4 regions of the Streptomyces sp. NPDC093065 genome follow, and region 1 is predicted to be linked to each of the others. Evidence: riboswitches for the same ligand, from Rfam matches in the RefSeq annotation. Region 1 holds a riboswitch; each other region holds the start of a gene.
The links. Region 1 has a riboswitch for cobalamin ahead of ACIQFU_RS25000 (CoA-acylating methylmalonate-semialdehyde dehydrogenase). Riboswitches for the same ligand answer to the same signal wherever they lie in the genome.

Region 1 (7,436 bases):
ACCGGCCGCGAAGGCCTTCGCCGAGCCGGTGACGACGATGGAGCCGCAGTCCGGGTCCCGGTCGAGTGCCTCGGTGGCGGCCACGACCTCGTTCATGACCTGGAGGTTGAGGGCGTTGAGGGCCTTCGGCCGGTTGAGCGTGACGAGTGCGGTGCGTCCCTTGGGCTCGACCAGGATCGTCTCGTAGTCGGTGGTCATGCGGCTGTCTCTCCGCTCCGGTCCCTGATGGTGCGTACAACGCCGGAGAAGTCCTCCGCGTCGCCGACCCGTTCGGCGTATGCCGCGTACAGCTCGGCCGCGCGCAGGCCGAGTTCCGCGTGCACGCCGCCCTCGCGGACGGCGTTGGCGGCCAGGCCCAGGTCCTTGGCCATCAGGGAGGCGGCGAAGCCCGGCCGGTAGTCGCGGCTGGCGGGGCTCGTCGGCACCGGGCCGGGGACGGGGCAGTTGACGCTGAGTGCCCAGCACTGGCCGGATGCCGTCGAGGCCACGTCGTACAGCGCCTGATGGGACAGGCCGAGGCTCTCGCCGAGAACGAACGCCTCACTGACAGCGATCATGGAGACGCCGAGGATCATGTTGTTGCAGATCTTGGCGGCCTGGCCGGCGCCCGGCCCGCCGCAGTGCACTGCCTTCTTTCCCATGGCCTCCAGCAGAGGGCGCGCCTCGGCGAACTCGCCCTCTCCGCCACCGGCCATGAAGGTCAAGGTGGCGGCTTCCGCCCCGACCACACCGCCGGACACGGGCACGTCCAGAGCCCGCATACCGGCGGCGAGGGCCCGCTCATGGGCCGTGCGGGCGTCGGCAACATCGATGGTGGAACAGTCGACGAAGAGGGTGCCGGGGCGGGCCACGGTGAGGATGTCGTCGTAGAGGCCCAGGACGTGGCGTCCGGCGGGCAGCATGCTGACGACCACGTCGGCGGCGGCGACGGCCTCGGCCGCGAACGTGACAGGCTCCACACCGGCCCGGGCGGCGGCCTCAACGGCCTCGGGGACCAGGTCGTGGCCGAGCACCCGGTGGCCGGCCTTCGCCAGGTTGGCGGCCATCGGGCCGCCCATGTGTCCGAGTCCGACGAACGCGACGGTCCGGCTCACCAGGCCACCTCCTCGGTGGTGTCGGCTGCGTCGGCGAGGCCGAGTTCCCGCTCGCCGAGGGGGGTGAAGAAGCGCTCGACGTCTGCGTCGGTGACCTCGATGAGAGTCGCAGGCGACCAGTGGGGGTTCCGGTCCTTGTCGATGACCTGGGCGCGGACGCCTTCCACCAGGTCCGGGGCGTGCAGGCAGGCCAGGGAGACGCGGTATTCCTGGTCGAGGACGCGCTCCAGCGGGCCGAGCCGTCGTGCGCGGCGCACGGCGGCCAGGGTGACCTTGAGCGCGGTCGGGGACTTGAGGAGGAGGGTCTCGGCGGTTGCCTTGGCGGCCGGGCTGTCCTCTGCGAGGAGCCGCTCGACGATCTCCTCGACGGTGTCGGCGGAGAAGCAGGCGTCGATCCAGCTCCTGTGGTCGGCGAGTTCCCCCGGCGGCGGATCCTGGACGTGACGCCGGAGGGCCTCGCGCACCGGCAGGTCGGTGAGGTCGTCGACGAAGGACCGGAGCGAGACCGAGGGCACGTACTGGTCGGCGAGCCCGCACAACAGGGCATCAGCGGCACCGATCTGTGCGCCCGTCAGTGCGAGATACGTGCCCAGCTCCCCCGGTGCCAGGGCGAGCAGATAGGTTCCACCGACATCGGGGACGAAGCCGATACCGGTTTCCGGCATGGCGATCCTCGACCGTTCGGTGACGATCCGGACGTTGCCGTGCGCGGAGACGCCGACGCCGCCGCCCATGACGATGCCGTCCATGACGGCGACGTACGGCTTCGGATAGCCGGCGATACGGGCGTTGAGGCGGTACTCGTCGCGCCAGAAGGCGGCCGAGACGCTGCCGTCTCCGTCGCGGGCGTCGTCGTGGATGGCGCGGATGTCGCCGCCGGCGCACAGGCCGCGCTCCCCTTCGCCGGTGATGACGACGGTCTCGACGGCCGGATCGTGCTCCCACTCCGTGAGCTTCGCGTCGATGCGGAGCACCATGTCGTGGGTGAGGGAGTTGAGGGCCCTCGGGCGGTTGAGAGCGATGTGGGCGGCACGGCCGCTCGTGCGGAACAGGACGTCGTCGTTCACCGGAACGCCTCCGTCAGGCCGCGGGCCACGATGACGCGCATGATCTCGTTGGTTCCTTCCAGGATCTGGTGGACACGCAGGTCACGGACGATCTTTTCAATGCCGTACTCGCTGAGGTAGCCGTAGCCGCCGTGCAGTTGGAGTGCGCGGTCGGCGACGGAGTAGCCGGTGTCGGTGGCGAACCGCTTGGCCATCGCGCACAGGTACGGCGCTTGCGGGTCGCCCCGGTCGAGTGCCTGGGCGGCCTGCTGGACCAGGGCACGGGCGGCGGTGAGCTCGGTCGCCATGTCGGCCAGGCGGAAGCGCAGGACCTGGGCGTCCAGCAGCCGTCGTCCGAATGCCTCGCGGTCGGCGAGGTGGGCCAGGCTCCGGTCGAGCGCGCTGCGGGCGCCGCCCAAGGAGCAGGCGGCGATGCCGATGCGGCCGCCGTTGAGGCCGCTCATGGCGATGCGGAAGCCGTCGCCCTCGCGGCCGAGGAGCCGGTCGGCGGGCAGGCGGACGCCGTCCAGGACGACCTGGCGGGTGGGCTGGGCGTTCCAGCCCATCTTCCGTTCGTTCGGTCCGAAGGAGAGGCCGGCGTCGTCCTTGTCGACAACGAACGCGGACACGCCGTCGGCGCCCTCGCCGCCGGTGCGGGCCATGACGACGTACAGCTGGGAGGCTCCCGCGCCGGAGATGAACTGCTTGACGCCGGTGAGCACCCAGCCGTCACCGTCCCGTACGGCCCTGCTGGTCAGGGCCGCCGCGTCCGAGCCGACGCCCGGTTCGGTCAGGCAGTAGCTGGCGAGGTCCTCCATGGCGCACAGGCGCGGCAGCCACCGCTCGCGCTGGGCGTCGGCGCCGTAGCGGTCGATCATCCAGGCGACCATGTTGTGGATGGAGAGGTAGCCCGCGAGGGACGGGCAGCCGGAGGCGAGGGTCTCGAAGACCAGGACGCCGTCGGAGCGGGTGAGGCCACTGCCGCCGGACTCCTCGCGTACGTAGACGCCGCCGAGGCCGAGCCCGGCCGCCTTGCGCAGCACGTCCACCGGGAAGTGCTTGTCCCGGTCCCAGTCCAGGGCGTGCGGGGCAAGGTGATCCTGGGCGAAGTCCAGGGTGGTCTCGACGAGGGCCTGCTGGTCCTCAGTGAGCAGGGTGCTGGTCATGGCCGCTCAGCCCATCGTGGGGATCGTGAAGCTCGCGCCCTCCCGCAGGCCGGCGGGCCAGCGCGAGGTGACCGTCTTCGTCCGCGTGTAGAAGCGGATCGCGTCCGGGCCGTGTTGGTTGAGGTCGCCGAAGCCGGAACGCTTCCAGCCGCCGAAGGTGTGGTAGGCGACCGGCACCGGGATGGGCACGTTGACGCCGACCATGCCGGTGTTCACGCGCCGGGTGAAGTCGCGGGCGGTGTCGCCGTCCCGGGTGAAGAGCGCCACGCCGTTGCCGAAGGTGTGCTCGCTGGGCAGGCGCAGCGCCTCCTCGTAGTCGGCGGCGCGCACCACGGACAGCACAGGGCCGAAGATCTCCTCCTGGTAGACGCGCATGGCGGGTGTCACCCGGTCGAAGAGGGAGGCGCCGGCGAAGAAGCCGTTCTCGTGCCCTTCCAGGACGAAGTCCCGCCCGTCCACAACGAGGTCCGCGCCCTCCTCGACGCCGAGGTCGACGTAGGAGCGGACCCGGTCCACGGCGTCCCGGCCGACCAGGGGACCGAAGTCGGCCTCAGGGTCGTCGCTGCGGCCGATCCGCAGCGCGGCGATGCGTTCCTTGAGCCGGGCCACGAGCGCGTCGGCGGTTTCCTCCCCCACCGGGACGGCGACCGAGATCGCCATACACCGCTCCCCCGCCGAGCCGTACCCGGCGCCGATCAGCGCCTCCACGGCCTGGTCGAGGTCGGCGTCCGGCATCACGATCAGGTGGTTCTTGGCGCCGCCGAAGCACTGGGCGCGCTTGCCGTGGGCAGCGGCGGTGGCGTAGACGTGCGCGGCGATCGGAGTGGAGCCGACGAAGCCGAGGGCGGCCACGCGGGGGTCCTCGATGAGGGTGTCGACGGTCTCGCGGGCGCCGTTGACGACGTTGAGGACGCCGGGCGGCAGTCCCGCTTCCAGGAACAGTTCGGCGAGCCGCAGCGGGACGGACGGGTCCCGTTCGGACGGCTTGAGGACGAAGGCGTTGCCGCAGGCCAGCGCGGGGCCGGCCTTCCACAGGGGGATCATCGCGGGGAAGTTGAAGGGGGTGATTCCGGCTACGACGCCGAGCGGGGCGCGCAGGGAGTGGACGTCGATGCCGGTGCCGGCGTTGTCGGTGAACTCTCCCTTGAGGAGGTGCGGAATGCCGGCGGCGAACTCGACGACCTCCAGTCCGCGCTGGATGTCGCCGTGGGCGTCGGCGATCGTCTTGCCGTGCTCGGCGGACAGGAGCCGGGCCAGCGTGTCCTTCTCCTGCTCGACGAGCTGGAGAAAGCGCATCATGACCCGGGCGCGGCGCTGCGGGTTCCATTCGCCCCACTCGCGTTGCGCGTGGACCGCGTCGGCGATGACCACCTCGGTCTCGGCGCGGTTCGCGAGGGGCACCAGGGCCTGCACCTCGCCGGTGTTGGGGTCGTACACCTCGCCGAAGGACCCCGAGGTGCCCGGGGTGCGCTTGCCGCCGACGAAGTGGGTCAACTCGCGCACGGAGGCGCGTTCGTGCTCGCGGACCATGACTGCCTGCTCTCGTCAGGAGGGATCGGGATCCGGGGATGGCGCGCTCACCCCGCACGCGGACGCCGGTGGCGTACGGGTGCCGGGAACGCGGGAACGCTCATGGCCCAAAGCCCTGTCAGACGGGGGGCTCACCAGGGTCGTGGATACACACCGGTGCCATGCGTGTCAGCTCCATCCTCGTGGACAACACGGAACATCCCGCGGCCGGTATCCTGACTCCCGGATCAGCGCGCGCCGTCCGCCTTCCCGACATCCTGCTCGTCAGTGGCGTCCTGCTCGACGGCGTACTCCCCGGTCACAGTGGCGGGACCGTGCCGGAATCACACCGGCTTCCCTGCACCGCGGGCCTTGTGCTCGCGACTATATAGTTGGACGTCCTAGTAAATCCAGTACCGTGAGCGGGTCCCCGGACACGACGGGTCAGCAAGGTTCGGAATCGGCCGTCCGGGGTCCGGCGAAGCGGACCGGAGCGCGGAACCTGGCCTTGCGTGCGGCTCGCCGGAAGGTGGTCAGCACCGCCGGCCCCGCCAGCAGGATGCACACGAGGTTGGTGACGGCCCGCCCGGTGTCCCACCCGAGGGACGTGGCCACGTCGAAGGCGACGTAGCGCTGCCACTGCTCGGTGAAGGGCAGTCCTGGCAGGTAGGCGATGGAGCTGTTCGGGTCCAGGGAGAACGGCCAGAAGGAGAGGTTGAGGAGGAACCCGAAGAGATAGCCGGACAGGGAACCGTAGACGGCCAGCATCAGCACCTCACGACGGCCCGTGGCCCGGGGAAGGAATCCGGCGAGCATCCCGACGAAGGCGCAGCCGAACATCTGGTACGGCATCCACGGCCCGACCCCGCCGGTGATGAGCGCCGAGGCGAACAGCGAGGTGCACCCGAGGGTGAAGCCGAAGCCCGGGCCGTAGACACGGCCGGCCAGGACCAGGACGAAGAAGACGGTCTCGATACCCGCGGTTCCGGCGCCCAGGGGACGCAGGGCCGCGTTCACGGCGGACAGGACGCCCAGCATGGCCAGGGCCTTGGAGTCGATGCCGCCCTCGGCGATCTCCGAGAGGACCACACACAGGACGAGCACCAGGAGCACGCCGAAGATGAGCGGGGGCACGTAGTTCGATCCGAACTTCCCGGGTGCGACGACGAACGGCCAGAAGAAGGCGACGACACCGAGGAACGCCGCCAGGGTCATGACGACGCCGACGCGTGGGGTCAGCCGGATGGCGGCGGTGGTCGTCGTCATGATCGGGCCGCCTTCACCTGGTCGACGGTCAGATAGGGCAGCGGGGCGAGGATCTTCGCCGTCTGGGGCGCGAACACGGGAGAGGAGACGATGACGTCCGGGGTCGGACCGTCGTCGACGACGTCTCCCTCGGCCATGACGACAACGCGGTCGGCGGCGCGGGCGGCGAACTCGACGTCGTGGGTGGAGATCACCACCGTCCTGCCCTCCGCTGCGAGGGCGTTCACGACGCCGATCAGTGCGGTCTTCGCCCGGTAGTCCAGGCCGCGGGTGGGCTCGTCCAGCAGAACGACCTCGGGCGCGGCGGAGAGCTGGATGGCGAGGACGAGGGCGAGCTTCTGTCCCTCCGACAGGTCGCGGGGGTGGGTGGCGTCGTCGATGCCCACGGCGAGCCGGTCCAGCACGATGCGGGCCTTCGTCGTGGTGCCCGACTCGGTGTCCGCCTGGTCGAGCTCCTGCTGCACGCTCTCCAGGTAGAGCAGGTCGGAGGGGGTCTGCGGGACCAGCCCGACGAGTTGACGGGACCGGGTGGCGGGCACGTCGCGCGGATCGGGGCCGTCGGCCGACTTCACCGTCCCGGCGCGGCGCGGGCCCGACCCCTGCAGCGCCCACAGGAGGGAGGACTTGCCGGAGCCGTTGCGGCCCATGAGGGCGGTCACCTCACCCGCGTACAGGTCGAGGTCGACCTCCCGTACGGCGGGAACGCCGCCGTAGGTGACGGTGATGCCGCGCGCCGTCAGGAGCCGGCGCCGCTCGCCGGCCGGGGCCGAGCGGACCGGGTCCGGCGTGCGGGCGGCCAGTTCGGTGCGCAGGGGGGCGGCGGCACGGCGGGCGTCGCGGATCGACAGGGGCAGGGGTGACCAGTCGGCTGCCCGGCCCAGTTCGACGATCGGTGGCGCGATGGCCGACGTGCGCAGGATCTCGGCGGCGGGACCGATGCGGGCGCGGCCGTCACCGGGGAGGTGGAGGACACGGTCGGCGTACTGGACGACGCGCTCCAGCCGGTGCTCGGCCATCAGGACGGTGACGCCGAGGTCGTGGACGAGGCGGGTGACCGCGGCGAGGACCTCCTCGGCTGCCGTCGGGTCCAGGGCGGAGGTCGGTTCGTCCAGGACCAGGACCCGTGGATGGGCGGTGAGGACCGAGCCGATGGCGACACGCTGCTGCTGACCGCCGGAGAGTTCGTGCAGCGCACGGTGACGCAGGTCGGCGAGGCCCAGCAGGTCCAGGGTCTCCTCGACACGCTTGCGCATGGTCCCCGGTGCTGTCGCCAACTGCTCCATGGAGTAGGCGAGTTCCTCTTCCACGGTGTCGGTGACGAAGCCGTCGATCGGGTCCTGGCCGACCACGCCGAC
Region 2 (7,436 bases), on a different contig from region 1:
ACGGGCCGGGCGCCACGCACGGATTCACCAGGGGGACCCTGCTCGACCTGGGCGGCGGCGCGTTCCTCGTCTTCCCCGACGGCTGGTACGAGTTCGTCCGCGAGTACGGCGACTACGAGATCAAGGGCAAGCACTACGGCGCGGTGTACCACGACCCGTCCGGCCGCTTCGAGACCCCGGCGCCCTATACGCCGGTGTCCGAGGAGCCGTTCGTGCCGGAGCCCACCCGGGCTCCCGGCTGGGTCGCCGCCTTCCGCGCCGAACTGGCCGAGCGCGGCCCGGCGCCCTGGCACCCGGCGGCGGCAGAGGAGTTCGCCCGGCTCACCGGCGTCACCCCGACCACGGCCCGGCTGGTGCTGGCCGGAATGCCGCAGATCGACGACAGGCGCCAGGCTGTGCCCTCCGCGACCCTGAAGGTCGTCGGCGTGAAGGCGGCCGACGCCCGCGTGTCCAAGGACGAGCTGAGGTCCCTCGACATGGGCGCCCTGCGGGCCGTCGTCGCGGCACTGCTGCCCGCCGAACCGTCCCGGCTGTGGACCCACGGCCCCGACGCGGCCCGCGCCGCCGAGGTCTGGAACGAGCGACTGGGCCGGCGCACCCCGCTGCCCGAAGACGTGCTGCACGACGCCGTCCGCACCGTCGAGCCCGTGGGCTGGGCCCCCGCCGACGCCCTGCGGGGCTTCGCCGACCTGGCCGGCGAGCCCCGGCTGACGACGGACCTGACCTGGAGCTTCGGCCGCTACTGCCTCGAGACCGCCGAGACGGCGCCCCGCTTCGACGGCACGGTCCTCAACGGAGCGGTGGCCATGGCCGCGTGGCTCGCCCACCGGCTCCCGTCCGGCGACCCGCTGCGCGCCGTCCTGCCCGGCGTCCTGACCGCGCTGCGCGAGCGCCTGGCCCATCCCGGACTGCTGCTCGCCCTCGACCGGCGAGGCGTCGACTGGGAGGCGTTCCGGCGGGCCGCCGGAGACCCGACGGAGACCGGTGACGGCTTCGAGCGCTACGGCGCGGTGGCGCTGGGCACCGAGGGCCCCGAACCCCTCGCCGCCATCCGGCCGGCGTTGCTGGACGCGGCCGGCCACGATCCCCACCTGACGGCCCTGTTCACCGGAGAGCGGCCGAACGCCCAGGAGACCGCGCTCCGTCTGGTCCACGACCGGGCGTTCGCCGAACTGCTCGCCGATCCGGGGAACCCGATGGCCGGCGAGCGCGACGCCGACGGGCTGTGGTGCCCCCAGGACCCCGCCCGCTCCGTGCCCGACCTGGTCGGCGAGGCGGCCGAGCGGTACGGCATCGGCGAGGACGCCGCCGTGCTGTACCTGATGCTGCTCGCCATGCCGGACCCCACCGACCGCAACACCGCCCGCTGGACCGGCTGGGGCGGACAGCGCGGCGGCACCGCCCGGCTGCGTGCCGCCCGCGCCGAACTCGCCGCCACCGACCTCGTGGTCGAGGGCAGCCGCTCCAAGGCCGGACGCACGCTGTTCCTCCCCGGCGGCTGGACCCAGCTGCCGAACCCGCACCTTCCGTTGGAGCGGTGGAAGCTGCCGCTGTACGACCTCGTCGAGGACGAGGCGCCCGTCCTGGGCGTCGTCGTGCCCACCCGGCCCGTCGCCGCGCTCTACCGCGAGGCCTGGCAGCGCGTCCAGGACGGTCACGGGCCGCGCCTGGAGGAACCGGAGGTGCCGCGAGCGCGAAAGCGCCGCCGCTGACGTAAGAGAGCGGAGGGGACGGGCGTCTCGTACGACCGTCCCCGCCCGCCTCCTCCACTCCACTGTCCGAACACACACCTGGACTGATGACCGCGCGGGAAGCCACCGTTGCCCGGCCGGCCGCACCAGCGGCCCGCACACAGCCCCGCCTGATCGGCGTACGCCACGGCCGGCTTACCTCGCCGGAACGGAAGCGGCCCTGCGCCGCGGCCTCCGGCACGGATGAACCGGGGCTCCCCGCCGGGCGACCCCGGTCCTCAGCGCTCCTTCAGGCCTGTCCAGGGACGGCGACGCGAAGGTCGAGGATCTGTCGCGTATGCACGGGCACGTGGTCTTCGCCGAGGCCGTCGATCAGCTTCGCCAGCGGAATCGGCTGGTCCAGCACGAGCGCGTCGTTGGACAGGAGGAGCGACGGCACCAGAACGGCGGCGGCTTCCTCGTCGAGCCGATCGGCGATGTCGCACAGGATGCCGGCCTGACTCCGGACATGATCCGTCAAGTCCGTCCGGCCCCGGTGCTCGGCGATGATCCGGTCGAGATTCCAGCCGTCGAGGCAGATCCGATTGTCGAATGTGGGCCGTGAGCCGGAGACGACGCCCAGGGCAACCGCGGTGATCGAGGCGTCGACGCTGAGGAGATGAGCCAGTATCCGGTCGGCGTTCCATCCTCCGTCGTCCGCCTTGCCGAGGTCGGGGTGGGCCGCCGCGTCGAGGAATCCGTCGTAGGCGCCGCGAAGTGTTGACGTGTCCATGGCGTACTTCCCTTCAGTCGGGGCGTGCCGAACCCGAATCCCGCTCCGCGGCCTCAGCGACGCGTTTGATGTTCGCGAGCCGCCGGTCCCAGTCGGCCGCGAGCGAGGCCATCCACCGTGCCGTCGTGTCCAGCGCCGCGGGCCGCACCGCGTACCGCACCTCGCGTCCGACCCGGCCGCCGGAAACCAGCCCGGCGGCGTCCAGGACGGCCAGGTGCTTGACCACTGCCTGCCGCGAGACGGGAAGCCGGTCGGCGAGCGTCGTGGCGGTGGCCTCCCCCTGTGCGGCAAGCAGATCAAGCAGCCGACGTCGGGTCGGGTCGGCCAGCGCACCGAGGACGCCGTCGACGACCTCGGCGCCGCCGCGGCAGCCGGGAGAAGCCCCGCGGCCCGGCCCGGCACCGGCTGCCGACGGTGAGGTCGAACCCGTTGATCAGGCCGGCGTGTCAGGAGTCGGGGCCGCTGCCGGAGCCTTTCGCATACGTGGTTCTCCGGGGAGGAAGGTCACCTGCGGGGCGCCCGTGCGCGGATGGGTGGCGACTTCCGCCTCCACTCCGTAGACGTCGCCCAGGAGCTGCGGAGTGAGGACCTCGGAGGGTGGGCCGGAGGCGGTGACCTCGCCCTCGTGCAGGACGTAGAGGCGGTCGCAGTAGTAGGCGGCCAGGTTGAGGTCGTGCAGGGCGAGCAGGACGGTCGTGGGCAGACGGCGCAGGATGCCCAGCACGGACAGTTGGTGGCGGATGTCGAGGTGGTTGGTTGGCTCGTCCAGGACCAGGAGGGCGGGCTGCTGGGCGAGGGCGCGCGCGATGAGGACGCGTTGACGCTCGCCGCCGGAGAGCCGGTCGAAGGGGCGGTCCGCCAGGTGGACGGCGTCGACGGCGAGGAGTGCGGAGTCGACGAGGTCGGCGTCCTCGGCGGTGTCACCGGCCAGGAGCCGTTTGTACGGGGTGCGGCCCATGGCGACGACCTCGCGGACGGCCAGGTCGAAGTCGGCGGCCGCGTCCTGGACCACCGCCGCCACGGTGCGGGCGAGTTGCCGTACCGGCAGGGCCCAGGCGTCGCCTCCGTCGACCCGGACCCGGCCGGTGTCGGGGCGCAGGACGCGGTAGACGGTGCGCAGGAGGCTGGACTTGCCGCTGCCGTTGGGGCCGACGAGCCCGATGGTCTCGCCCGGGCGGGCGGTCAGGGAGACGTCGCGCACCAGGTGGCGGGCTCCGGCGGTGAGCGTGACGCCGTCGACGCTCAGCTCGGTCGCGGTCATGCCACTCCTCGGTCGGTGCCGCGCCGGGCGTCCCGGCGCATCAGCCACAGGAAGAACGGCCCGCCGCACAGGGCCGTGAGCACGCCGACGGGTATTTCCGTCGGCGCGGCGATCGTCCGCGCGGCGATGTCGGCCCAGATGAGGAAGACCGCTCCGCCGAGCGCCGCCGTCGGCAGGACACGACGGTGGTCGCCGCCGACGAACAGGCGCACGACGTGGGGCATCATCAGGCCGACGAACCCGATCGGTCCGGCCGCTGCCACCAGCACGCCCGTGACCAGGGAGAGCAGGACGAACAGCCGGGCGCGGAAACGCGCCACGTCCAGTCCCATCGTGGTCGCCGCCTCCTCGCCGGCCAGCAACAGGTTCAGGTTGCGGGCCTGCACCATGAGAACGCCGATGCCGAACAGCAGGGCCGTGCCCGGCAGCCACAGCGTGCCCCAGTCGACGCCGCCGAGCCCGCCGAGGGTCCAGGCGAGGACCGCGCGGGCCTCGTTGCCCCGGTCAGTGGTGAGCAGCAACAGATCGAGGACGGCGGTGAGCACCGCCGCGATCGCCACCCCGGACAGCACCAGCCTGGACGAGGTGATGCGTCCGCCGGTGCGGGCGGTGGCGTACACGAGCAGGAGCGCGCCCAGTGCACCCGCGAAGGCGGCCACCGACAGGGAGGCCGGTCCGAAGAGGGTGAACCCGAACACGATCACGGAGACCGCGCCGAGCGACGCCCCGGAGGAGACGCCGAGCAGGTAGGGCTCGGCGAGCGGGTTGCGTACAAGGGCCTGCAGGGCGGTGCCGATCACCGCCAGACCGGCGCCGGTGACCGCACCGAGCAGCACCCGCGGTGCGCGTACGTCCAACACGATGGTCTCCCGGGCCCGCGACCAGCTCGGATCCTGCCAGTCGGCTCCCAGCGCGTGCGTCACGATGCCCCACACCTGGCCGGGCGGCACGTGTACGGAGCCGATGGCGAGGCCCGCCGTGGCGGAGGCGACGAGCAGGGCGGCGAGGACGAACAGCACGACGGCCAACCCGGTACGGGCCGCTCCTGGCCCGGTCTTGTGCGGTTGAACCGTCCGCTCGGTGGGCGTGCCGGCGGCGGCCTGGGTCACCGGAAGCTCTCCGGGTGCAGCCCGCGCGCCAGGTCCTCGACCGCGTAGGCCGACCGGATGCCGACCAGAGTGGCGGTCAGTGGCAGGACGACGAACCGCTTGTTCCTGACGGCGGGCACGTCGGCGAGCGCGGGCTGGGAGAGCAGGAACTTCTTCTTGGCCTCGACGCTTCCGGCGCCGGCGTAGTCGTAGACGGCAATGACTTCGGGCTTGCGTTCGACGACCTGCTCCCAGGAGACGTCGCCGAAGACGTCGTCGAGGTCGGCGAAGACGTTCTTGCCGCCGGCCAGCCGGATCAGCTCGGTGCCCAGGCTCTTGCCGCCCGCGGTGAACGCGCTCTTGTCGCCGCTGTCGTAGACGAAGACGGACACCCCGGGCTCGTCTTCGACCTCGGCGGCGGCCTTGCCGACGCGGCTCTGCAGGTCCGCGACCAGCTTGTCGGCCCGGTCCGGGACACCGAAGATCTTGCCGATGGTGCGGATCTCGTCATAGGTGTCCTTCATCGTCACCTGCTTCTTTCCGCAGTACTCGCGGTTGAGGTAGGTGTCGATTCCGGCACCGGCGAACGCCTTTCGGGAACGGCCCTCCTTCTCGGCGAAGGCGCTGCCGTAGCCGCCGTAGACGAAGTCGGGTTCGGCATCCAGGATTTTTTCGAACGACGGTTCCCTCTCGGCCAGTTCGGGGATCGCCTCGTACTCCTTCTTCAGCTCGGGCAGGACGGCGGAGTCGGGGTAGGCCGTGCCGACCATGCGGGTCTTCAGGCCGAGGGCGAGCATGAGTTCCGCCGGGTGCTGGTGAATCGTGACCACCCGTGACGGCGGCTTGTCGTACGTCGTCTTCACGCCGCAGTTGTCGATGGTGACGGGGAAGCCCGCGGGCACGGCGGTGGTCGCCTTCGCGTCCCCGCCGTCGTCGTCGGAGGAACCGCAGCCGGTGGTCAGCAGCACGGAGGAAAGGGCCACGGCGGTGGCCGCGGCACGAAGGAGCCCGCGTGTGCGGGCATGGGGGAACAACTGGGACACGTGAAGCCTCCTGGAGTCCGCGCTCCTCGGATCGGGCCCGCGACGGACCAGTGTCCTGACTCCCGGATCGACGTTCCCTCCGCCTTCCCGCGCGGTGCGCAGTGGCATGTCGGAGGGGCGCTCCCCGGTCACAGTGGCGGGACCGTGCCGGATTCGCACCGGCTTCCTGTCTCCCGTCGCGGCGATGACCAGGTGATCCTACGTTTCCCCGAGTCGACGGCGAAAGGCGGACGGGACCGGCAGACCCATCCGTCGGCCACGGCCCCGCACTCCCGGGAGACCGACTGACGGCCGGCACCGGGCGAGCGGGCCCGGCGTCCCGGGATGGGAAGATGACCGGCGACAAGGCGACGGCGGAACGAGGAAGCCGGTGTGAATCCGGCGCGGTCCCGCCACTGTGATCGGCGAGCGCGTCCCGACGGGCCACTGCCCGGCAGCGGGTGGGAAGGCCGGGGTGCGCGCGACCCGAGAGCCAGAAGACTCACGCGGTCGCCTCCTCGACGGACCACCGGGGCGGATCTCCCCGGAGAGAGGGAGGGCACCGCATGCCCGCAACGCCGACCGGACGAAAGACCGACGACGCGAGGACCCGGGCGGTGGCCGCCCCCGTGCCGTGCCGCGTCGTCGTGTGCCGCGACTGCTGCTGCGGCAGCCCCAAAGTGACCGGCGTCGACCACGCGGCCCAGACCGAGCGGCTGCGCGCCGCGGTACCGATACGCGTCTCCGACTGTCTCGACGCCTGCGACCACGCCAACGTCATCGTCGTCCAGCCCTCCGCCCGGGGCCGTGCCGCCGGTGCCCGGCCCGTCTGGCTGGGGCTGGTCAACGACCCGGACGCCACCGAGGACATCGCCGCCTGGGCACGCGCGGGCGGACCGGGCGTCGCGCCCCGACCGGACATCCTCGACCTGTACGCCATCACGCCGCCGCGACGGCGTACGGCCCCCTGACCGCGCGGACGGAGAGTCGGAGGGAGGACAGAAGCCGTGCACGGAGCCCGCGCCTCAACTGCGTCCGTCGACGCCGCCCTGGACGACGTGGCGAGCCTCGGCGGCTTCTCCGCCCTCCGGGTCGGCGGCCCCGACGGCGGCCGGCATCCGGTCGCCCGCTCCTACGCGGCGGGTTCCACCGATCTCGCCGCCGCCGTCGCACGCCGTCACCGCACCCCGGAGCCGCGGACCGAGGTCTCCATCGCCCAACCCGGTCATGCCGCCCGCCTCTGGTCGGGGACCATGCCGGCGTTGACGAACAGCAGGGTCGGGGCCGGCAGCGGGGCTTACAGGGGAAGAAGGGCGAGTGGCCGGGCGGGGTGGCGCGGGCCGAGGAAGACGACGATGCCCTTGCCGTCGGGAGACGGATGGGTGACCTGCGTCCAGCCCTGGCGGCGGTAGAAGGCCATGGCCTGCGTGTTCTGGACGGAGGTCAGCAGCCAGGCACGTCCGTCGGGCGCGTGCGCAGTCACTGCTTCAAGGAGGTCCGCGGCGACACCGGTGCCGCGGGCGGTCGGACGGACGGCCAGTTCGTCGATTTCCAGGGCGCCGCACAACCAGTCCGCGGTGTGCGCGGGGCCCAGGCCGACGG
Region 3 (7,436 bases), on a different contig from region 1:
CGGCCGTGTCGATCCGGCCGGCGCGCAGGTCGGCGCGGGCGGTGCGTAGTTCGCCGGTCTGCGGGAAGGAGCCGATGGTCGTCGTCGGCAGCAGCGGCAGCCCGAGGCGGGCCCGCTGGGCGCCGGCGCGTTCACTGTAGGGCTGCGAGCGGCGGGCGTCGGTCTCGGTGATCGCTCGGGTCCGGGTCCGGACGGCGGGGTCGTGGGTGATCGGCGAACCCGCCCGGGAGGCCAGGTCGGCGCGGTTGGCGGCGAGTTCGGCGGCGATGGTGTCGGTGCCCTGGGCGAGGCCCTTGGCGAGGGTGACGATCTCGGCGGTCTTCTGCTGCGCGAAGGCGAGCCAGCGCAGGATCTGCGGCTCGATGTCCCGTTCGAGGCCGGCGTCGAGCGGGACATGCAGCAGGGAGCAGGAGGCGGCGACGTCGACCCGGTCCGCCAGGCCCAGCAGCGTGCCGAGGGTGGACAGGGACTTCTCCAGGTCGTTCACCCAGATGTTGCGGCCGTTGACGACCCCGGCGACCAGCCGCTTTCCCGGCAGTCCGCCGACGGCCGCGAGGTCGCCAAGGTTGGCGGCGCCGGCCTCGGTGAAGTCCAGGGCCAGCCCCTCCACCGGCGCCTGGGCCAGGACGGGCAGGGCCTCGCCCAGCCGGTCGAAGTAGGAGGCGACCAGCAGCTTGGGCCGATCGGTGAGCGCGCCGAGGTCCCGGTAGGCGCGGGCGGCGGCATTGAGCTCGGCCCGGGTGCGGTCCTGGACCAGGGCGGGCTCGTCCAGCTGCACCCACTCGGCGCCGGCCGCGCGCAGGTCGGCGAGCACCTCGGCGTACACCGGGAGCAGCCGGTCGAGGAGGGTGAGCGGCTCGAAGTCGGCGGGGACGCCCGGCGCGGGCTTGGCCAGCAGGAGGTAGGTGACCGGACCGACAACTACAGGCCTGGCGGTGAGGCCCAGCGCGAGGGCTTCCTCCAGCTCGGCCACCTGCTTGGCCGTGTCGGCGGTGAACACCGTGTCCGGGCCGAGTTCGGGGACCAGGTAGTGGTAGTTGGTGTCGAACCACTTGGTCATCTCCAGCGGCGCGACGTCCTGGGTGCCGCGCGCCATGGCGAAGTAGCCGTCGAGGGCGTCGGCGCCGACGGCGTCCCGGTGCCGCTCGGGGATGGCACCGACCATGACGGTGGTGTCCAGGACGTGGTCGTAGTACGAGAAGTCGCCGGTCGGGACCTCGCGGATGCCGGCGTCGGCGAGTCGGCGCCAGTTGGCTGCGCGCAGTTCGGCTGCCGTGGTCCGGAGGGCGTCGGCGGTGACGCGGCCCTTCCAGTACCCCTCGATCGCCTTCTTCAGTTCCCGGTCCGGTCCCTGGCGGGGGTAGCCGTACACGGTGGCCCGGGCTGCCGCGGCTGCGGACTTGGTGGTCACGGAGATCTCCTTCGCGAGACGATTCCCTGAGATCCCGGCGACGGGACGAGAGCGCGAAGGGTGACGGACCGGACGGAAACGGCTTGTGGCCGTCCGCTCGGTATGTACGCCGACCCGCCCACGAGGTCACCGGGATGTCCGCGCGCGGAGTCGTCCGCGCGCGGGCAGGTGGCAGGTCTTCGGACTCACGGGCACGCCCTCCTTGACCGGAGGACACCTACTGGCCGTCGCTTCCCAGAACCTGTACGTCGGGTCCAGTGCGTATGACGGCGGTCGTTCCCGCTCACCGCTGCGGGGCAGTCCCGGATTTTCACCGGGTTCCCTCTTACGACGCATCCCGCCTGGCGGACGGGGCGAACCAGCTGCACCAGCCAGCCTAAGCGGACGGCCGCGAGTCCGGAGGGTCACGTCCATCATTCGGATGGTGAGCCGACACACGCGGCTGACAGGTGTGAAACCGGCGGAGGGCGGGAAACGCCGCACACGCGTCTCCCGCCCTTTCCCCAGTCCGCGCCCGCCGGACCCTCACCCGGCAGGCGCGCCCCGGGCCCCTCAGCCCGGGTTTGCCAGGATGCTCAGTCCTGGATGTACGTGTGGAACCCCCGGCCGGTCTTGCGGCCCAGCAGACCCGCCTCGACCATCCGCTGGAGCAGCGGCGGAGGGGCGTAGAGCGGTTCGCGGAACTCGTCGTAGAGGGACTCGGCGATCGAGGCGACGGTGTCGAGCCCGATCAGGTCCGCCAGCTTCAGCGGGCCCATGGGGTGGGCGCAGCCCAGTTCCATACCGGTGTCGATGTCCTCGGCGGTGGCGAAGCCGGACTCCGCCATCCGGACGGCGGACAGGAGATAGGGGACGAGGAGGGCGTTGACGACGAAGCCCGCCCGGTCCCGGGACCCGATGACCGTCTTGCCCAGGGTTTCGGCAGCGAAGCACTCGACAGCAGCCACCGTCTCGGGCGTGGTGTGCAGGGAGGCCACGACCTCGACGAGCGGCAGAATGGGAACGGGGTTGAAGAAGTGCAGGCCCACGACCCGGTCGGCGCGGCCGGTGGCCATGCCGAGCCGCATGACCGGGAGAGAGGACGTGTTGGTGGCCAGGATCGCCTCTGGGTCCTCGACGATCTTGTCGAGGGCGGCGAAGATCTCCGTCTTCGCGTCGGCGTTCTCGACGACGGCCTCGATGACCAGCTGCCGGTCGGCCAGGGCGTCGAGCTCACCCGTGAAAACCAGACGGGCCAGGGCCTTCTGAGCGGCGGCGGACTCCATCTTGCCCCGCCGGACGGCGCGTTCGAGGGAGGAGGCCACCCGCTCTCGTGCCGCGCGGGCGGCGGTGGCGTCGGCCTCGCAGACCACGGTGTCCAGGCCGGCCCGCGCACACACCTCGGCGATACCTGCGCCCATCTGCCCGCCGCCGACCACACCGACGCGTGCGATGGCCGCGCTCATCCCTGAGCCTCCGCCCGCTGAACGAGATGACGGGAGTAGCCGTCCGGAGTGAAGAACAGCGGCAACTCGCCGACGAACGCCGTCCGCTCGAACAACTCGCGGGCCTCATCGACCGGTGCCCACGGCCGGACGGCGGCGAGGGCGACTGCCTCGTCGTCGAGGATGCGCAGAACCGTCTCGCGGTCGACGACCCGGAGCCGCAGCCACTGCCAGATCTGCACCCGGACGATCTCGGCGGTGGCCGCGTCCTCCATCAGGCCGTCGATGGCGACCGCGCCCTGGCCACGCAGCCAGGCGTCGAAGTAGCGCAGCGCCACCGCGATGTTGGCGCGGACGCCCTCCGGTGTGGGCGGGCCGCTGATGCGGCGCACCGACAGCAGGTCGGCGGGGGTCACCTCGACGTCGTCCCGCCTGCGGTCCAGCTGGTGGGGCCGCTCGCCGAGGACGTCGTCGAAGGCTTCCCGGCAGACCGGTACCAGTCCGGGGTGGGCGACCCAGGAGCCGTCGAAGCCGTCCTCCGCCTCACGCTCCTTGTCCAGCCGCACCGTGGCGAGGACCGCCTCGTTCGCGGCCGGGTCCTTGGCGGGCACCTGGGCGGCCATGCCGCCGATGGCGTGCGCGCCGCGCTTGTGGCAGATGCGGACGAGGAGTTCGGTGTAGGCCCGCATGAACGGGGCGGTCATCGTGACCTTGGCGCGGTCGGGCAGGAGGAAGTCAGTGCGGTGCCCGAAGGTCTTGATGAGGCTGAACAGGTAGTCCCAGCGGCCCGCGTTCAACCCCGCACTGTGCTCGCGCAGTTCGTGGAGAATCTCCTCCATCTCGAAGGCCGCGGTGATGGTCTCGATGAGCACGGTCGCGCGGATGGTGCCGCGCGGGATGCCGAGCAGGTCCTGGGCGAGGACGAAGATGTCGTTCCACAGCCGGGCCTCGTAACGGTTCTCCAGCTTGGGGAGGTAGAAGTACGGGCCGTACCCGGCGTTGATCTGCCGCTGGGCGCAGTGGAAGAAGTACAGGCCGAAGTCGACCAGTGCGGCAGGCACGGGCCGGCCGTCGTACGCCAGGTGCTCCTCGTCGAGATGCCAGCCGCGCGGCCGTACCACGATCGTGGCCAGCCGGCCGCGCTCGCCGAGCCGGTACTCCTTGCCCTCCTCGGTGGTGAAGTCGATGCGCCGCTCGATGGCATCGAGCAGGGTCAGCTGGCCGCCGATGACGTTCTCCCAGGTGGGGGAGGTGGCGTCCTCGAAGTCGGCCATCCACACGTTCGCACCGGAGTTGAGGGCGTTGACGGCGATACGGCGCTGCGGCGGCCCGGTGATCTCGACGCGGCGGTCGGTCAGGCCAGGCGCGGGCGGCGCGACACGCCAGGCGGGATCGGCGCGGACCGCGGAGGTGACCATGGGGAAGTCGAGCGGGGAACCGGCCGCGAGCCGGATCGCCTGCCGTCGGCGCTCCTTCAACAGACCGTCGCGGCGCTCGCCGAACTCGGCGGCGAGCCGGCTGACGAAGCCGAGGGCGGCAGGGGTGAGGATCTCGTCGTGCCGGTCGCCCGGCGCGGCCAGGACGCGGAGGGTCCGGGCGAGAGTGGTGGTGGACATCCAGGACTCCTGAACGGGGAGCAGGGTGGCGGGGACTGCAGCCCGGCCCCCGTTCGGTCAGGGGCCGGACCGTGAGGGGCGGCCTAGTGGAACTGCTCCTCCTCTGTGGATCCGGCCAGCGCGGTCGTGGAGGACGCCGGGTTGACGGCGGTGGAGACCAGGTCGAAGTAGCCGGTGCCGACCTCGCGCTGGTGCTTAACGGCGGTGAAGCCCTGCGCCTGGGCCGCGAACTCGCGCTCCTGGAGGTCGACGTAGGCGGTCATGCCGTGCTCGGCGTAGCCACGGGCGAGGTCGAACATGCCGTGGTTGAGGGAGTGGAAGCCGGCCAGCGTGATGAACTGGAAGCGGTAGCCCATCGCGCCCAGCTCCCGCTGGAACTTGGCGATCTGGTCGTCGTCCAGGGCCGCCTTCCAGTTGAAGGAGGGCGAGCAGTTGTAGGCGAGCATCTGGCCGGGGTGCTCGGCGTGGATGGCCTCGGCGAACTCGCGGGCCTGCGCCAGGTCCGGTGTGCCGGTCTCCACCCAGATCAGGTCCGCGTAGGGGGCGTAAGCCAGCCCGCGGGCGATGACCGGCGCCATGCCGTTCCGCACCCGGTAGAAGCCCTCGGCGGTGCGCTCGCCGGTCACGAACTCGGCGTCGCGCTCGTCGACATCACTGGTGAGGAGGTTGGCGGCGAGAGCGTCGGTGCGGGCGACGATCAGGGTCGGCACGTCGGCGATGTCGGCGGCCAGGCGGGCCGCGTTCAGGGTGCGGATGTGCTGCGAGGTCGGGACGAGGACCTTGCCGCCCAGGTGGCCGCACTTCTTCTCCGAGGCGAGCTGGTCCTCGTAGTGGATACCGGCCGCGCCCGCCGCGATCATCGCCTTGGTCAGCTCGAAGGCGTTCAGCGGCCCGCCGAAGCCGGCCTCCGCGTCGGCGACGATCGGCGCCAGCCAGTCCGTGGTGTCCGAGCCGCCCTCGGCGGTGGCGATCTGGTCGGCTCGCAGCAGCGCGTTGTTGATGCGACGGACCACCTGGGGCACGGAGTTGACCGGGTACAGGGACTGGTCGGGGTAGGTGTGCCCGGCCTGGTTGGCATCGGCGGCGACCTGCCAGCCGGACAGGTAGATGGCCTGCAGCCCGGCCTTCACCTGCTGCACCGCCTGGCCGCCGGTCAGCGCGCCGAGCGCGTGGATGTAGTCCTGCTCGTGCAACTGGCGCCACAGGCGCTCGGCGCCGCGGCGGGCCAGGGTGTGCTCCTCGCGGACGCTGCCGGAGAGCCGGACGACGTCCTCGGCGCCGTAGGTGCGCTCGATGCCCTGCCAGCGGGGGTCGGTGGCCCAGCGCTGGGCGAGTTCCTCGGCCGCCTGCGTGCTCGTCCTCGCTTCTGCCATGACTGTCACCGTCTCCTCGGTCTGTTGCGTCTGCCAAGCTCCCGGTCCGGGCGAACAGGGGTGGCACTGTGTGTCGTGAAACTGGGGTGCGGCCCGCCGTGCCGCCGTGTGGCGGAGGTGAGCAATGCTGCCGGTACGGACACCGCTTTCGCCGGGAGCTCCGACGTCAGGGCATGAATCGTGCCCCGGGTGCGGGCGGTGGTCGCCGGGGTCCGGCGGGCCGCACTCAGACTCTGACACTGGCACTCAGTGCCATCAACTGTGGATGGCTGCCAATTTCTGCGAATCTTCGCCTCGTGTTTTGCCAAGGTTGCGAAGGGAGTGATCCGGAGGCTGATCACGTACGCTGACCGCGTCCCGGACACGGAGGACCATGGTGAGCAAGATCTACGCGGGAGCGCGGCTGCGACGCCTGCGCGAGGAACGCGGGATGAGCCAGGCCGCGCTCGCCCGGGTGCTGGGCATCTCGCCGAGCTACCTGAACCAGATGGAGCACGACTCCCGCCCGCTGACCGTGCCCGTCCTGCTGCGGCTGACCGAGGCGTTCGGCGTCGACCCGGCCTTCTTCTCCGAACGCGACACCAGCCGCCTGGTCGCCGACCTCCGCGAGACCCTGGCAGGCGAGATCACCGCAGCCCGGGTGAGTCCGGCCGACCTCGCCGAGCTGGCCTCCCGCATGCCCGGCGTCGCCCAGGTCCTGCTCGACCTCGGCCGCCGCAACCACCTCCTGGCCGAACGCCTCGCCGGCGCGACCGACGCCCGCGACACCGACCCGGCCGCACCTCGCTCACCACACTCGCCGCACGAGGAGATCCGCGACTTCTTCTACCGCCGCCAGAACTACCTCCACGACACCGACCTCGCGGCGGAGGAACTCGCCCAGGAGATCGGCGTCCGCCCCGGCGACGTCCTGCGGGTGCTCACCGCACGCCTCACCGACCACCACGGCGTACGGCTGACCGGCGAATCGAGCGATCGTCTCCACCACTACGACGAGCCGACCCGCACCCTCCACCTCTCGGCCCGCCTGCGCCCCGGCCAGCGCGCCTTCCGCATGGCCACCCAGCTCGCCCTGCTCGAACACGACGTCGAACTCGCCCGCCAGGCCGCCGAAGACTTCCAGCCCGGCACCCCCACCCACGCCCTGGCCCGCATCGGCATCGCCCACTACTTCGCCGCCGCGCTGATCCTCCCCTACACCGCCTTCCACACAGCCGCCGAGGAAGCCCGCTACGACCTCGAACTCCTCACCGACCGCCACGGCCTCGGCTACGAGACCGTCTGCCACCGCCTCAGCACCCTCCAACGCCCCCGGCTGCGCGGCGTGCCCTTCTCCTTCGTCCGCGTCGACCGCGCCGGCAACATGTCCAAACGCCAGTCCGCCACCGGCTTCCACTTCTCCCGGGCCGGCGGCACCTGCCCGCTGTGGAACGTGTACGAGGCGTTCGCGGCCCCCGGCCGCATCCACGTGCAGATCGCCGAAATGCCCGACGGGCAGCGGTACTTGTGGACCGCGCGAGCGGTCACCCGGCACCGTGGCGGCTGGGGCGAACCAGGCAAGACCTTCGCCATCGGCCTGGGCTGCGAGATCCGCCACGCCCACCGCCTTGTC
Region 4 (7,436 bases), on a different contig from region 1:
AGGGAGACGACCGTGGGTGTCGGCGACACCATCGCGGTGCGCTGGGGCGCCTGACGGCAACGGCGGGGTCGTAGGGTCACGGCATGCGCATCGTCTCCCTGCTGCCCGCCGCGACCGACATCGTCGCCGAGCTCGGACTGTCCGCGCGGCTGGTCGGCCGTACCCACGAATGCGACTGGCCGCCGGACGAGGTCGCGTCGGTACCGGTGGTGACCGGCGCCGACCTCGACCAGGACAGACTCACCAGCCGGGAGATCTCCGACGCGGTCGGCGGCTCGGCGCACTCCGGATCCTCGCTCTACACCCTCGACGCCGATGCACTGGCGGCCCTGCGGCCCGACGTGGTGCTCACCCAGGACCTGTGCGACGTGTGCGCGGTCTCGTACGAGAAGGTCAGCCGGACCGTACGGCTGCTCGACGCGGACACCCGCGTCCTCAGCCTGGAGCCACGCACCCTCGACGACGTCCTGGACTGCCTGGTCACAGTCGGCGATCTTCTCGGCGTACGGGAGCGAGCAGGGCAGCGGCGGGCCGAACTGCGGGCCCGTCTCGACCAGGTTCGCGCCTCGGTCAACGGCCTCGACCGGCCCCGCGTCGTGGCGATCGAGTGGCTCGACCCGTTGTGGCCGGCCGGACACTGGGTGCCGGAGCAGATCACGACGGCCGGCGGCATCCCGCTCCTCGCCGCTCCCGGCGAGCACACCAAGCCGATGACCTGGGAAGAGGTACGGACCGCACGGCCGGACGTGCTGCTCGTCCTGCCGTGCGGCCTCCCGCCCGAACGGACCCTTAGGGAAGCGGAGTTGCTGACCGGGCTGCCGGGGTGGTCGGAGCTGCCCGCCGTACGGTCCGGCCGAGTCTGGGTGCTGGATGGGCCGTCCTACTTCAACCGCCCCGGGCCCCGGGTGGTGCGCGGGGCCGAGGTGCTGGCCCATGTCCTGCACGGCGTGCAGGCCGGGGAGCCGGTCACCGCGTCCGAGGCCCGCACTCTGTAAGTTGCTGCGATCAGAACGCGGTCCAGGTAAACGCCACCTTGTCACCGGCGTTCAGCTTGAACTGGCAACCTCCGACGGGTGTGGAGGTGCCGTTCACGGAGATGTTCCAGTAGGCGGAGCTGCCGCCGCTGACGTCCTTGATGGTGTCGACGAAGAAGTCGTCGAACGAGGCGTACCAGGCCCCGTCCCAGGTGAAGTGCCGCTTGCGGGCCGCGTCGTCGAGGGCGGCCGTGGGCGTCGGAACGGCCGAGGGGTTCGCTCCGCCGTTGGTACCGTCGCAGTGGTGCGTGCCGCCGGTCGTGGTCGTGACGTCGTGCCCGCGGGTTCTGATCTTCCCCTTGAAGAGGAGACCGTCCGGGCCCTGCACGGTGAGGGTGACTCTGACGGGAGCGTTCGTGTCCGACGTGTTCTGGGGCTGGGCGACCGCCGGGGCGGACGCGGCGAGTGCGAGACCGAGAGCGGTCGCGGTGATCAGGGTGCGGTGTGCGGATGCGCGGCGCAAGACTGGGCCCTCCTGTAGACCATGACAGTGGGAAGCGTTCTTTGCGCGCACGCCGGGCATCCCGACTCGCGGCCCGCTGCGGGCCACACACGGTTGCAGGTCAGCGCCGGACTCCCACCGGCTTCCCCCGTCGCGCGCGTAAGCGGTCGTCGTTCCATCGCCTCCGTGCCCACAGGCCTAGGACACGGACGGTGAGGCACGAAGCTCCCGCATCCTACGGTCAGTTGATGTCCTGTCACCAGAAGTCGCTGCTTTGTCATGTCAAGAAGGGCTTCCGCGAGCCTGTCCTCGCGGAAGCCCCTCCTTGTGCTGCCTGCCGGTGAGCGGTGAGAAGACGATCACGAGCAGGACATCCTTGCGGGGTCGGCTACGGCTTCAGGGCACGAGCAACAGGCTGTCGCCGCGCTCCTTGGCAGCGGCGTAGCGCTTGGCCACGTCCTGCCAGTTGACCACGGCCCACATGGCATCGATGAAGTCGACCTTCTGGTTCTTGTACTGCAGATAGAAGGCGTGCTCCCAGGCATCGAAGACCAGGACCGGGGTGGAGCCCTGGCCGACGTTCCCCTGGTGGTCGTAGACCTGCTCGACGATCAGCCGGCCGCTGACGGGCTCGTAGGCGAGGACGCCCCAGCCCGAGCCCTGCGTAGTGGCGGCGGCCTTGGTGAGCTGGGCCTTGAAGCCCGCGAAGGAGCCGAAGGACTCGGTGAACGCGTCGGCGAGGTCGCCCACGCCGTCCGCGGCCAGGGGCTCACCGCCGCCGTCCTTCGGGCCGGTCATGTTCTGCCAGTAGATCGAATGCAGGATATGGCCGGAGAGGTGGAAGGCCAGGTTCTTCTCCAGGCCATTGATCGAACCCCAGGTCTCCTTGTCCCGCGCCTCCGCCAACTGCTCCAGCGTGTCGTTGGCGCCCTTGACGTACGCGGCGTGGTGCTTGTCGTGGTGCAGCTCGATGATCTCGGGGCTGATGACCGGGGCCAGCGCCGAGTAGTCGTACGGAAGTTCCGGGAGCGTGTACACCGGCATGTCCAATGCCCTCCGACATAATTGCGAATGATGTGCATCTGCACGCTAGCAGCAAGAAGGGCTGTTGCCGATCAGGCGTCGGACCTAGGACTCGGAACCACGTCTGGACAGTTGGCCGCACAGGCAGCCAGAGCCCACCATCGTGATCCGCCGCCGCGTGTCGCACTCTCCCGCCGAGCCCAGGCGCGCCCCCAGCGGGGAGGCGACCCAAGAAGCACGTGGGCACCCCGGATATCGAGGTGGCCGGCCGCCGCGAAGGCAGCGCAGAGACGGGGCAGGTCCGCCAGTCACACAGAGAGAGCCTGACCACCGCCACACAAGTCCTTACCGCGCACGAGCACCTACACCCATTCAGGACAGTCCGCACCACCGCACCGGGGTTCAGTCCAGCACGTCCGCGACACAGGAGAGGGCGCCATCGACAACCGCCTCGACAAGCCGCAAGCGGCTGGAGAACACCCAATCGGTGCTCAGGTTCAGCCAGATCAGGCCGGCAAGGAGACACCTCGTACATATACTTCCGAGCACATCAGATCCGAGATGTCTGCTACAGAGCGACACTGGACCGCATTTGACACCCGAAATGCCCGGATACGCCACACGGGCAGCAGACAGAAACGACGATACCCACAGGTCGAATTCGACCCGGATTCGACCCCGAGGGTTTGTTCAGTCGGTAAACATGGCCTCTGACCTGCGGAAATACCGGGCGGCAGACGAGCAGGGCTGTACGCCGGGTTCTGTTCCGGCGGGTCCTCGCGGGCCCGCCGGCGACGGCCATCCATCTAGGGCCGGCGTTGCCACCGGCCTCCAGCGGTCTACCCGCGGACTCGGGCGGGCAGCCCTCGATCGTCCGCGCAGAGACGCCTTTTCTTCCGAGAAGGCGTCTCCTCTTGACCTTGCTCCGGGTGGGGTTTACCTAGCTGCCCAGGTCGCCCTGGGCACTGGTGGTCTCTTACACCACCGTTTCACCCTTACCCGGGACCGAAGTCCCGGGCGGTCTGCTTTCTGTGGCACTGTCCCGCGGGTCACCCCGGGTGGCCGTTAGCCATCACCCTGCCCTGTGGAGCCCGGACGTTCCTCGGGAAGTCCCGTGAGGGACTTCACGCGGCCGCCCGCCCGGCTCGTCTGCCGTGTCGACCATGGTACCCGGCGGGGCTCCCGCCTCGGACCGGCGGCGGCGGTCGCGAGGACCGAGCCGGCCAGGATCAGGGTGAAGGCGACGCCGATGCCGAGGGTCAGGTCCTCGTCCAGGAAGACAGCGCCCGCCGCGACGGCCACCGCCGGATTGACGTAGGTGATGACGCCGGCCCGGACCGGGCCGACCTCCTTGATCAGCTCCAGGAAGGTCACGAAGGCGATCGCGGTGCAGACGACGCCGAGGCCGGCCAGGGCCGCCAGGGCCTCGCCCGAGGGGAGGGCGGACGGCCGGGTCAGGAAGGCGGCGGGGGCGTAGACGACGGCGGCCAGGGTGAGGCAGGGGGTGATGAGCTGGAGGGTGGGGACGTCCTTGAGGTGGCGGGCGGCTATCAGGGGGGCGGTGGCGTAACCGACGACCGTCACCAGCACCTCGGCCAGCGAGCGGGCGTCGCCGCCGGTGAGGTGCGGCACGGTGAGGACGGCGACGCCTGCGAGGCCGAGGCCGAGTCCGGTGATGCGGCGGGCGCCGACCCGTTCCCCGGCTCCGAAGAAGCGGGCCAGGAGCACGCCGACGATCGGCACGCCCGCGATCAGCAGCCCGGCGGTGGAGCTGGACAGGTGCCGCTCGGCGTCCGTCAGGGTCCACCAGGGGCCGATGATCTCGATGACGGCGAAGGCCAGCATGGGCTTCCAGCGGGCCCGTACGGTGCCGAGGAGGTCTCCCCTGCGCAGGGCGAAGGGGAGCAGGAGGGCCGCGCCGAGCGCGCAGCGCGTGAACACCACTCCTGACGGGGACACCTCGTCCACCGCCACCTTGATCATCAGATAGGGAATGCCCCAGACCACTCCCATCAGGGAGAACAGGAACCAGCCGCGTGCAGTCATGCGGCGAGTCTCGGACGCCTCACCCGGTGCGGTCTTGAACGCTGTTGCGGTACGCCGCCGGGGTCACCCCGAGGACCCGCCGGAACCAGCGGGTCAGGTGCGCCTGGTCGGCGAAGCCCACCAGGGCCGCCACCTCGGCCGGTCGCAGGCCCGCGTCCAGGAGCCCGCGCGCCCTGGCCACCCGGTGCTGGGCGAGCCAGGCGTAGGGCGGCATCCCGGTCGCCGTACGGAAGGCCCGCAGGAGTTGGTAGCGGGACAGGCCGAGGTCGGTGGCGAGGGCCGCCAGGGACGGCGGGGCGAGGAGTTCGCCGGCGAGGCGGTCGCGTACGACCCGGGCGACGCGGTCGGCGCCGGGGACCGCGTCGTCGGCCGCGCGGGCCGTGGAGTGGCGGCGGGCCAGCGCCGTGAGCAGCCAGGGCAGGCGGGACTCCGCCTCCAGGGGGTCGGGGCAGCGGGCCAGGTCCGTGTGCGCGGCACGCAGGGCGGCGGCGAGTTCCGGGTCGTCGAGGACGGGTTCACGGAAGTGCGGGAAGGCGGTGCCCGGCCGGGCGCCGTCGGTGAGGAGGTTCGGGGCCGCGTACAGGGCTCGGTAGGAGTAGCCCTCGGGGGCGGCGGGGCCGCCGGTGTGCACCTCGCCCGGTTCCAGGACGACGATGGAGCCCGGCCCCGAGTGAATGTGCCCGCCCCGGTAGGCGATGACCTCCAGCCCACCGACGGTGACGCCGACCGTGTACTCGTCGTGTGCGTGCGGGGCGTAGACGTGCCGGTCGAAGCGGGCGGTGAGGAGGTCGAGGGGCGGACCGCCCCGTCCCAGCCGGGCCCTGCTCCACCGTGCCTGCTCGCGCGCGCCCGTCATCGCTGCACACCCCCTCCTCCCAGACGATCAGAGGAAGCCCGCGGTGTCCAGGAGCGCGGAGCCTGTCCGCTTGACCCTGTCGCAACGTCAACGTTTCTACTGGGGCCATGCGGATCGGAGAACTCGCCGGCGCCGTCGGCGTCACCACGCGGACCGTGCGGCACTACCACCACCAGGGCCTGCTGCCCGAGCCGGAGCGGCTGGCCAACGGGTACCGGACGTACACGTTGCGGCATGTCGTCGTGCTGGCCCGGATCCGGCGGCTGACCGAGTTGGGGCTCGGGCTGGCGGAGGTGCGGGACGTGCTCGCGGACGACGCCGGGAAGGACCTGGCCGAGGTGCTGGAGGAGCTGGACGCGGATCTCGCGCGGCAGGAGGCGGCGATCCGGGCCCGCCGGGCGCGGTTGCGGGCGCTGCTGGAGGCGGAGGGCGGGGTGCCGGCCGAGGGGCCGGTGTCGCCGGAGCTGGCCGCGCTGTTCGCCGGGATCGGGGACGTGTCCGGCTCGCCGATGGCCCTGCGGGACCGGGAGATGCTGGCGCTGCTGGAAAGCACCGTCGCCCCGGAGGAGCGGGAAGGGCTGCTGGCCGCGATGCGCGGTGCCCTGGATTCGCCGGAGGCGGCGGCACGGGCCCGCCGCGCCTATGCGCTGCTCGACGAACTGGCCGACGCCGGCGCCGACGACCCCGGCGTGGCGGAGGCGGCCCGCGTACTCGCCGACTGCATGCCCGCCGAGCTGCTGCCCGAGGAGGGCTTCGACCTCGACCCCGGCCACGGTCTGCTGCGCGCCCTGTACGCCGACTTCGCGCCGGCCCAGGCGGAGGCGGTCCGGCGGGCCATGGAGATCGCCTCCCGGGGGCGGCGGTCATGAGGGGTACCGGTCCCGCCGCGTTCGCGTACCTGCTCGTCCGGCACGAGCTACGGCTGTGGGCGAGCCTGTGGCTGTGGGCCGCCCGGCGGACGCACGACGCGGCGGCCGGCAGGGCCGTCTTCGGGTACGCGCGGGGGCAGGGCGCGATGATGGCCGGGCTCACGTTCGTGTGTGTCGTCGAGTCCGTGATGCTGTCCGTGCTGCTGCGGGACTGGCCCACCGCGCACCACGTGATGCTGGTACTGGACGTGTACACCGTCGTGATGGTGGTCGGGCTGCACGCCGCGTCCGTGGTCCGGCCGCATGTTCTGGACCCGGGTGCGGGCGTGCTGCGCATCCGCCGGGCTCTCCACGTCGATCTGCGGATACCGCTGGAGCGGATCGCCTCCGTCCGGCGCGAGCTGCGCACGACGCACGAGTCCGCGGACGGGCAGCTCGATCTCGCGGTGCAGTCCCAGACCTCCGTCATCGTCGAACTCGCCGAACCCGTCGCCCACGTCTCCTTCTTCGGGCGGCGGCGCGAGATCCGCGTGGTGCGCTGTCACGCCGACGATCCGGGGGCGTTCGTACGGGCCGTCGAGCAGGCACGGGAGGGGCACGCCGTACCCTGACCGGGGGCCCCAGCTCGATGTGAAGGAGTACGTGTGCTTGTCCTGCTGCCGCCGTCCGAGGGGAAGGCCGCGTCCGGCCGGGGTGCCCCGCTGAAGACCGGGTCGCTGTCCCTGCCGGGGCTCACCGCGGCCCGGGAGGCCGTCCTCGGCGAGTTGGTCGAGCTGTGCGCCGGCGACGAGGAGAAGGCGCGCGAGGTGCTCGGGCTGAGCGAGGGCTTGCGCGGCGAGGTCGCCAAGAACGTGGAGCTGCCGACCGCGGGCGCCCGTCCGGCCGGGGAGATCTACACCGGTGTGCTGTACGACGCCCTGGACCTGGCCTCCCTCGACGCGGCCGCCAAGCGGCGGGCGGCCAGGTCGCTGCTGGTGTTCTCCGGGCTGTGGGGTGCCGTGCGGGTGACCGACCGGATCCCCTCCTACCGGTGCTCGATGGGGGTGAAGCTGCCCGGCCTCGGGGCGCTGGGCGCGTACTGGCGGGCGCCGATGGCCGAGGTGCTGCCGGAGGCGGCCGGGGACGGGCTGGTCCTCGACCTGCGGTCGGCGGCGTACGCGGCGGCC

Region 2: another riboswitch for cobalamin. It lies ahead of ACIQFU_RS32640 (ABC transporter substrate-binding protein); the one in region 1 lies ahead of ACIQFU_RS25000 (CoA-acylating methylmalonate-semialdehyde dehydrogenase).
Region 3: another riboswitch for cobalamin. It lies ahead of metE (5-methyltetrahydropteroyltriglutamate--homocysteine S-methyltransferase); the one in region 1 lies ahead of ACIQFU_RS25000 (CoA-acylating methylmalonate-semialdehyde dehydrogenase).
Region 4: another riboswitch for cobalamin. It lies ahead of ACIQFU_RS18000 (DUF4430 domain-containing protein); the one in region 1 lies ahead of ACIQFU_RS25000 (CoA-acylating methylmalonate-semialdehyde dehydrogenase).

Annotation. Positions count from the first base shown of each region.
Region 1 covers NZ_JBIVPJ010000015.1:105,134-112,569, forward strand. Annotated here, with positions in the region: gene ACIQFU_RS24980 (enoyl-CoA hydratase) at 1-198, opposite strand, end outside; gene mmsB (3-hydroxyisobutyrate dehydrogenase) at 195-1,094, opposite strand; gene ACIQFU_RS24990 (enoyl-CoA hydratase/isomerase family protein) at 1,091-2,161, opposite strand; gene ACIQFU_RS24995 (acyl-CoA dehydrogenase family protein) at 2,158-3,306, opposite strand; gene ACIQFU_RS25000 (CoA-acylating methylmalonate-semialdehyde dehydrogenase) at 3,313-4,836, opposite strand; cobalamin riboswitch at 5,024-5,205, opposite strand; gene ACIQFU_RS25005 (ECF transporter S component) at 5,260-6,081, opposite strand; gene ACIQFU_RS25010 (ABC transporter ATP-binding protein) at 6,078-7,436, opposite strand, start outside.
Region 2 covers NZ_JBIVPJ010000025.1:78,927-86,362, reverse strand. Annotated here, with positions in the region: gene ACIQFU_RS32670 (DNA-binding protein) at 1-1,712, shown strand, start outside; gene ACIQFU_RS32665 (hypothetical protein) at 1,981-2,463, opposite strand; gene ACIQFU_RS32660 (ArsR/SmtB family transcription factor) at 2,477-2,767, opposite strand; gene ACIQFU_RS32655 (hypothetical protein) at 2,678-2,881, shown strand; gene ACIQFU_RS32650 (ABC transporter ATP-binding protein) at 2,897-3,724, opposite strand; gene ACIQFU_RS32645 (FecCD family ABC transporter permease) at 3,721-4,833, opposite strand; gene ACIQFU_RS32640 (ABC transporter substrate-binding protein) at 4,830-5,846, opposite strand; cobalamin riboswitch at 5,904-6,025, opposite strand; cobalamin riboswitch at 6,213-6,338, shown strand; gene ACIQFU_RS32635 ((2Fe-2S) ferredoxin domain-containing protein) at 6,401-6,805, shown strand; gene ACIQFU_RS32630 (hypothetical protein) at 6,860-7,063, opposite strand; gene ACIQFU_RS32625 (GNAT family N-acetyltransferase) at 7,132-7,436, opposite strand, start outside.
Region 3 covers NZ_JBIVPJ010000009.1:165,673-173,108, forward strand. Annotated here, with positions in the region: gene metE (5-methyltetrahydropteroyltriglutamate--homocysteine S-methyltransferase) at 1-1,411, opposite strand, end outside; cobalamin riboswitch at 1,564-1,789, opposite strand; gene ACIQFU_RS18130 (3-hydroxybutyryl-CoA dehydrogenase) at 1,987-2,856, opposite strand; gene aceB (malate synthase A) at 2,853-4,451, opposite strand; gene aceA (isocitrate lyase) at 4,535-5,824, opposite strand; gene ACIQFU_RS18145 (short-chain fatty acyl-CoA regulator family protein) at 6,201-7,436, shown strand, end outside.
Region 4 covers NZ_JBIVPJ010000009.1:131,486-138,921, reverse strand. Annotated here, with positions in the region: gene ACIQFU_RS18010 (hypothetical protein) at 1-54, shown strand, start outside; gene ACIQFU_RS18005 (cobalamin-binding protein) at 84-995, shown strand; gene ACIQFU_RS18000 (DUF4430 domain-containing protein) at 1,006-1,497, opposite strand; cobalamin riboswitch at 1,531-1,663, opposite strand; gene ACIQFU_RS17995 (superoxide dismutase) at 1,873-2,520, opposite strand; RNA gene rnpB (RNase P RNA component class A) at 3,234-3,647, opposite strand; partial or broken gene ACIQFU_RS17985 (DMT family transporter) at 3,766-4,482, opposite strand; gene ACIQFU_RS17980 (AraC family transcriptional regulator) at 4,565-5,401, opposite strand; gene ACIQFU_RS17975 (MerR family transcriptional regulator) at 5,509-6,270, shown strand; gene ACIQFU_RS17970 (hypothetical protein) at 6,267-6,881, shown strand; gene yaaA (peroxide stress protein YaaA) at 6,915-7,436, shown strand, end outside.